Regions from separate parts of the Paenibacillus sp. Cedars genome, predicted to be linked through region 3. Evidence: a T-box and tRNA genes for the amino acid it is inferred to sense, from the RefSeq annotation. Region 3 holds a T-box; the other regions hold tRNA genes.

Region 1 (2,234 bases), 3.2 Mb from region 3:
ACCTCGATGTCGGCTCATCGCATCCTGGGGCTGAAGTAGGTCCCAAGGGTTGGGCTGTTCGCCCATTAAAGCGGTACGCGAGCTGGGTTCAGAACGTCGTGAGACAGTTCGGTCCCTATCTGTCGTGGGCGTAGGAAATTTGAGAGGAGCTGTCCTTAGTACGAGAGGACCGGGATGGACGTACCGCTGGTGCACCAGTTGTTCCGCCAGGAGCATGGCTGGGTAGCTACGTACGGAAGGGATAAGCGCTGAAAGCATCTAAGCGTGAAGCCCCCCTCAAGATGAGATTTCCCAACTAGTAAGACCCCTTGAAGACGACGAGGTAGATAGGTTGGAGGTGGAAGTGCAGCAATGCATGGAGCTGACCAATACTAATCGGTCGAGGGCTTATCCAAACATATTTCAATGTGCTGCAACTTCGTTTCGTATCTAGTTTTCAGGTGATTAAGCATCTGAATTGAATATTGTTCCCTGATAGCTCAGTTGGTAGAGCACTCGACTGTTAATCGAGTTGTCACAGGTTCGAGTCCTGTTCGGGGAGCCATACGGAGAGGTGTCCGAGTTGGCCGAAGGAGCACGATTGGAAATCGTGTAGGCGCCAAAAGCGTCTCGAGGGTTCGAATCCCTCTCTCTCCGCCACTATTATTTCAAGCAAGGCCCGTTGGTCAAGGGGTTAAGACACCTCCCTTTCACGGAGGTAACAGGGGTTCGAATCCCCTACGGGTCACCATTATATTCAAAAAAATACTTGCTTCTTGTGCCGAAATTTGGTACGATAAAGGTCGCTTTTGTTACGGAGGCTTAGCTCAGCTGGGAGAGCATCTGCCTTACAAGCAGAGGGTCGGGGGTTCGAACCCCTCAGCCTCCACCATATATACACCTTTTAATGACGCGGGGTGGAGCAGTTCGGTAGCTCGTCGGGCTCATAACCCGAAGGTCACAGGTTCAAATCCTGTCCCCGCAACCAATTTATATCACTTATAGTGATCATACCTTATGGAACTGTGGTGTAGAGGCCTAACATGCCTGCCTGTCACGCAGGAGATCGCGGGTTCGAATCCCGTCAGTTCCGCCATTATTTACAAGCTTCAGGGATAAGATGAGTATCCGATATGGGTTTCGTCGAAGTTCGCGAAGAACTAAGGCTCGGTAGCTCAGTCGGTAGAGCAGAGGACTGAAAATCCTCGTGTCGGCGGTTCGATTCCGTCCCGAGCCACCATGTAATTTTATAATTGTGTATGCCGGTGTAGCTCAATTGGTAGAGCAACTGACTTGTAATCAGTAGGTTGGGGGTTCAAGTCCTCTCGCCGGCACCATTATGGAGGATTAGTGAAGTGGCTAAACACGGCAGACTGTAAATCTGCTCTCTTCGAGTTCGGTGGTTCGAATCCATCATCCTCCACCAGTTTTTAGGGGCATAGTTTAAAGGTAGAACAACGGTCTCCAAAACCGTTGGTGTGGGTTCAATTCCTGCTGCCCCTGCCATTGAATACTTATAATGAACTTGGCGATCGTGGCGAAGGGGTTAACGCACCGGATTGTGGTTCCGGCATTCGTGGGTTCGAGACCCATCGGTCGCCCATTACTTCATTATGATTATTCTCTAGAAAAAACTATTACATTATGGCGATCGTGGCGAAGGGGTTAACGCACCGGATTGTGGTTCCGGCATTCGTGGGTTCGAGACCCATCGGTCGCCCCATAGTTTTTTAAAAAATGTTGGGGATTAGCCAAGCGGTAAGGCAACGGACTTTGACTCCGTCATGCATAGGTTCGAATCCTATATCCCCAGCCATTGATTTTTTAATAAGCGGACGTGGCTCAGCGGTAGAGCATCGCCTTGCCAAGGCGAGGGTCGCGGGTTCGATTCCCGTCGTCCGCTCCATTTTTGTTTCTGGCGCCATAGCCAAGTGGTAAGGCACAGCTCTGCAAAAGCTTTATCCCCAGTTCGAATCTGGGTGGCGCCTCCATTACAAACTTATGTGCCCTTAGCTCAGCTGGATAGAGCGTTTGACTACGAATCAAAAGGTCAGGAGTTCGAATCTCTTAGGGCACGCCATCAGTAAGCCGGTGTGGCGGAATTGGCAGACGCGCGCGACTCAAAATCGTGAGGGAAACCGTGGGGGTTCGAGTCCCTTCACCGGCATCATCAAAAGGAATGCAGACTATAAACGTCTGCATTCCTTTTTTCGTATTGATCTTTTGTTAGGTTAGTTACTCCACGCTAAGCCTCC
Region 2 (2,234 bases), 630 kb from region 3:
TGGGGATAACAGGCTTATCTCCCCCAAGAGTCCACATCGACGGGGAGGTTTGGCACCTCGATGTCGGCTCATCGCATCCTGGGGCTGAAGTAGGTCCCAAGGGTTGGGCTGTTCGCCCATTAAAGCGGTACGCGAGCTGGGTTCAGAACGTCGTGAGACAGTTCGGTCCCTATCTGTCGTGGGCGTAGGAAATTTGAGAGGAGCTGTCCTTAGTACGAGAGGACCGGGATGGACGTACCGCTGGTGCACCAGTTGTTCCGCCAGGAGCATGGCTGGGTAGCTACGTACGGAAGGGATAAGCGCTGAAAGCATCTAAGCGTGAAGCCCCCCTCAAGATGAGATTTCCCAACTAGTAAGACCCCTTGAAGACGACGAGGTAGATAGGTTGGAGGTGGAAGTGCAGCAATGCATGGAGCTGACCAATACTAATCGGTCGAGGGCTTATCCAAAAACACCCCAAAAAGTGAAGCTAAGCGTTGAAGCTGATGCCGAATACTTTTCGGGGACCCCGATACCACATCGGGTAATGCTACGGATATCTAATACACGCAAATTTCGTTTCGTATCTAGTTTTCAGGTGATCAAAACTGAATTGGAAGTGTACAAGTTATACTTGCAAGGAGGACGATCACGGCATTTGGCGATGCCGGATCCTGAATATACGTTTGGTGGCGATAGCGGAAGGGTTCCACGCGTACCCATACCGAACACGACCGTTAAGCCTTCCAGCGCCGATGGTACTTGGACCGCAGGGTCCCGGGAGAGTAGGACGTCGCCAAGCGAATACATATTCCCTGATAGCTCAGTTGGTAGAGCACTCGACTGTTAATCGAGTTGTCACAGGTTCGAGTCCTGTTCGGGGAGCCATACGGAGAGGTGTCCGAGTTGGTCGAAGGAGCACGATTGGAAATCGTGTAGGCGCCAAAAGCGTCTCGAGGGTTCGAATCCCTCTCTCTCCGCCAGCAAGGACTTCATATATGGCCCGTTGGTCAAGGGGTTAAGACACCTCCCTTTCACGGAGGTAACAGGGGTTCGAATCCCCTACGGGTCACCATTATCTATATTGCTTCTGGGGATGAGAATCCTATCATTATGAAATACAGTTGGAGGCTTAGCTCAGCTGGGAGAGCATCTGCCTTACAAGCAGAGGGTCGGGGGTTCGAACCCCTCAGCCTCCACCATATATACACCTTTTAATGACGCGGGGTGGAGCAGTTCGGTAGCTCGTCGGGCTCATAACCCGAAGGTCGTAGGTTCAAATCCTGCCCCCGCAACCAATTTAATCACTAGAATAAGTGATTAAGCCTCATGGAACTGTGGTGTAGAGGCCTAACATGCCTGCCTGTCACGCAGGAGATCGCGGGTTCGAATCCCGTCAGTTCCGCCATTCTTACAAGCTTCAGGGATGAGAACTCATATACTTGGGTTCGTCGAAGCATCATCTTCGTTAGCATAGACTTCGCAGTCTCGAACGAAGAGAGAGTATCCCGTCAGTTCCGCCATTCTTTACTCTTAGTAATAAGAGCCATTAGCTCAGTTGGTAGAGCACCTGACTTTTAATCAGGGTGTCGAAGGTTCGAGTCCTTCATGGCTCACCATTTTTACCAATGTGAGTACAGGATGGAATACATATTACATTGCGGACGTGGCTCAGCGGTAGAGCATCGCCTTGCCAAGGCGAGGGTCGCGGGTTCGATTCCCGTCGTCCGCTCCATTATGCGCCCTTAGCTCAGCTGGATAGAGCGTTTGACTACGAATCAAAAGGTCGGGAGTTCGAATCTCTCAGGGCGTGCCATTTTTCTTAAAAAAAATATTAAAATATTTGATTCATACAAAATTTCATTATGCCGGTGTGGCGGAATTGGCAGACGCGCGCGACTCAAAATCGTGAGGGAAACCGTGGGGGTTCGAGTCCCTTCACCGGCATTTATTAACGGGATGTAGCTCAGCTTGGTAGAGCACCTGGTTTGGGACCAGGGGGTCGCATGTTCAAATCGTGTCATCCCGATTCAAATAGAAAGACTGCTTTCAGATCATCTGAAAGCAGTCTTTCTTTGTTGCAGGTAGAAAATAATTCTAATTATAAATGCTTTGCTGAATAATTTGGCAGTGTCCCGGTCACAATATGAAAAACATTGAATAGAAGGGGATTACCTTGAGTGTTTTTCATTTTTTCAAGAAACTGTTCAGAAAACGCTGGAGACGCTGGAGACGCGCCATTTGGTCTTGTGCGA
Region 3 (2,234 bases):
TTTGACAGCTAAGGATGTATACGAATATATGGGCCGGAAGTACAGCGGTTTGAGCTTTGATACGGTGTATCGTAATCTTCGGGTATTGTATGAGCTTGGCGTATTGGAGCAGGTCGTGTTCGAGGAAGGGATCAAGTTCAGAGGACGGTGCAGCGAGGATCATCACCATCATCATATGATCTGCCTGCAATGCCAGAAGACGTATCCGATCACGTTCTGTCCGATGCAGTTGACCGATGCGCCGGATGATTTTCAAGTCGTTCAGCATAAATTCGAAGTGTTTGGCTACTGCCGGGATTGCAGCAAGGATAATACCGATAAGGGAACCTCACCTTCAAGTGGAGGAAAACGGGACAACCGGGCATGAGCACCGCGCGCAGGGTTGTGAAGGTGCCGATACACTTCTATCGGAAATTCATTTCACCGTTGAAACCGGCAACCTGCCGATTTTATCCGACCTGCTCAGCCTACGCTTTGGAGGCCGTTGAAGTGCACGGTGCCTTGAAGGGGTCCTGGCTGGCGGCCAAGCGGATTGCAAGATGTCATCCGTTTAATCCTGGCGGCATTGACATGGTTCCGCCGCGCAAAGGAGAGTCGCACTCTCCATTGACGGAGGAATAGTCCTTGTCCCTGGTAAAATGCTTGCGGTTGTGGCATGCTGACAGTAGGAATAGGATGTCCGCACAGACCGGCTTGACACCCGGCAGCCCATTTTATTAAAATGATAAGAAATTATAGGTAAATCCGAGGAAGAGATAAGTACGAAAAGCTGCGCCTTGTACAGAGAGCCGGGGAAGCTGGAAACCGGTCATGGCGAATTTCGGAAAATGGTCTTGGAGGATCCGCTTTTGAGCGCTGCAGCCAGCATGGGAGGCTGCTGTAAGGGAGCGGCGTGAGCCAGCGTTAATGGACGGCCGCTTGACGGCAGAAGAGCCTGTTGCCCGTAAGGGTACAGGGAATTTGGGTGGTAACACGTGAGAACAACTCTCGTCCCATGGGGACGGGGGTTTTTTGCTGTTTTCCTGCATGCCGGCAATAGCTTGATACAACAATTAATTTAAGGCAAAGGAAGGTTTTTATGGCCGACAAAAAGACGTTTTATATTACAACACCCATCTATTATCCAAGCGACAAGCTGCATATCGGGCATGCCTACACCACGGTGGCAGGAGATGCCATGGCTCGCTACAAGCGGCTTCGAGGTTACGATGTCCGTTATTTGACGGGAACCGATGAGCATGGACAAAAGATTGAACGGAAAGCGGAAGAAGCAGGGAAGACTCCTCAGCAGTTCGTGGACGACATTGTGGCTGGAATCAAGGATCTGTGGAAGAAGCTGGACATCTCGAACGAGGATTTCATTCGTACTACGGAGAAGCGCCATACAACGGTGGTGCAGGAGGTATTTGAACGACTGCTCAAGCAAGATGATATCTACAAGGGCGAGTATGAAGGCTGGTACTGCACACCTTGCGAATCGTTTTTCCTGGAGCGTCAGCTGGTGAACGGCAATTGTCCGGACTGCGGTCGTCCGGTAGAGCTTGTGAAGGAGGAGAGCTACTTCTTCCGCATGAGCAAGTATGTGGACCGCCTGCTTCAGTACTATGAAGAGAACCCGGATTTTATCCAGCCGGTGTCCCGCAAGAATGAGATGATCAACAACTTCATTAAACCGGGCCTTGAGGATCTGGCTGTTTCTCGTACGACCTATGAGTGGGGCGTAAAAGTCAAAAGCGATCCGAAACATGTGATTTATGTGTGGATTGATGCACTCCTGAACTATATAACGGCACTTGGATACGGTGCAGAGGACACCAGCATGTATGATAAATACTGGCCAGCCGATGTACACCTGATGAGTAAGGAGATTGTGCGTTTCCATACGATCTATTGGCCGATCATCCTGATGGCACTCGATGTGCCGCTTCCGAAAAAAGTGTTTGCCCATGGCTGGCTGCTGATGAAGGACGGTAAAATGTCCAAGTCCAAAGGTAACGTGGTTGATCCGGTCACGATGATTGACCGGTATGGACTGGATGCGCTTCGTTATTATTTGCTGCGCGAGGTTCCATTTGGCGCGGACGGTACGTTTACGCCGGAGAGCTTTGTCGAGCGGGTAAACTCGGATCTTGCCAACGACCTGGGCAACCTGCTGAACCGCACCGTGGCCATGGTCGATAAATATTTTGACGGAGAAGTCCCGGCATTAATTGCAGGTGTGACACCGTTTGATG

Evidence for each region. The T-box of region 3 lies ahead of metG (methionine--tRNA ligase). A T-box ahead of a tRNA ligase gene usually reads a tRNA of that ligase, here a tRNA-Met.
Region 1: it has a tRNA-Met gene. The T-box ahead of metG (methionine--tRNA ligase) is inferred to sense a tRNA for this amino acid. The anticodon was not compared.
Region 2: it has a tRNA-Met gene. The T-box ahead of metG (methionine--tRNA ligase) is inferred to sense a tRNA for this amino acid. The anticodon was not compared.

What each region holds. Positions count from the first base shown of each region.
Region 1 covers NZ_CP020866.1:466,641-468,874, forward strand. The annotation lists rRNA gene B9D94_RS03655 (23S ribosomal RNA) at 1-395, shown strand, start outside; tRNA gene B9D94_RS03660 (tRNA-Asn) at 469-544, shown strand; tRNA gene B9D94_RS03665 (tRNA-Ser) at 548-639, shown strand; tRNA gene B9D94_RS03670 (tRNA-Glu) at 656-730, shown strand; tRNA gene B9D94_RS03675 (tRNA-Val) at 796-871, shown strand; tRNA gene B9D94_RS03680 (tRNA-Met) at 891-967, shown strand; tRNA gene B9D94_RS03685 (tRNA-Asp) at 999-1,075, shown strand; tRNA gene B9D94_RS03690 (tRNA-Phe) at 1,144-1,219, shown strand; tRNA gene B9D94_RS03695 (tRNA-Thr) at 1,241-1,316, shown strand; tRNA gene B9D94_RS03700 (tRNA-Tyr) at 1,321-1,405, shown strand; tRNA gene B9D94_RS03705 (tRNA-Trp) at 1,412-1,485, shown strand; tRNA gene B9D94_RS03710 (tRNA-His) at 1,508-1,580, shown strand; tRNA gene B9D94_RS03715 (tRNA-His) at 1,627-1,702, shown strand; tRNA gene B9D94_RS03720 (tRNA-Gln) at 1,721-1,795, shown strand; tRNA gene B9D94_RS03725 (tRNA-Gly) at 1,811-1,885, shown strand; tRNA gene B9D94_RS03730 (tRNA-Cys) at 1,897-1,970, shown strand; tRNA gene B9D94_RS03735 (tRNA-Arg) at 1,983-2,059, shown strand; tRNA gene B9D94_RS03740 (tRNA-Leu) at 2,067-2,146, shown strand.
Region 2 covers NZ_CP020866.1:4,324,271-4,326,504, reverse strand. The annotation lists rRNA gene B9D94_RS21720 (23S ribosomal RNA) at 1-449, shown strand, start outside; rRNA gene rrf (5S ribosomal RNA) at 665-781, shown strand; tRNA gene B9D94_RS21710 (tRNA-Asn) at 792-867, shown strand; tRNA gene B9D94_RS21705 (tRNA-Ser) at 871-962, shown strand; tRNA gene B9D94_RS21700 (tRNA-Glu) at 980-1,054, shown strand; tRNA gene B9D94_RS21695 (tRNA-Val) at 1,106-1,181, shown strand; tRNA gene B9D94_RS21690 (tRNA-Met) at 1,201-1,277, shown strand; tRNA gene B9D94_RS21685 (tRNA-Asp) at 1,311-1,387, shown strand; tRNA gene B9D94_RS21680 (tRNA-Lys) at 1,523-1,598, shown strand; tRNA gene B9D94_RS21675 (tRNA-Gly) at 1,640-1,714, shown strand; tRNA gene B9D94_RS21670 (tRNA-Arg) at 1,719-1,795, shown strand; tRNA gene B9D94_RS21665 (tRNA-Leu) at 1,847-1,926, shown strand; tRNA gene B9D94_RS21660 (tRNA-Pro) at 1,935-2,008, shown strand; gene B9D94_RS21655 (BofC C-terminal domain-containing protein) at 2,156-2,234, shown strand, end outside.
Region 3 covers NZ_CP020866.1:3,690,571-3,692,804, reverse strand. The annotation lists gene B9D94_RS18670 (Fur family transcriptional regulator) at 1-367, shown strand, start outside; gene yidD (membrane protein insertion efficiency factor YidD) at 364-621, shown strand; T-box leader at 739-998, shown strand; gene metG (methionine--tRNA ligase) at 1,079-2,234, shown strand, end outside.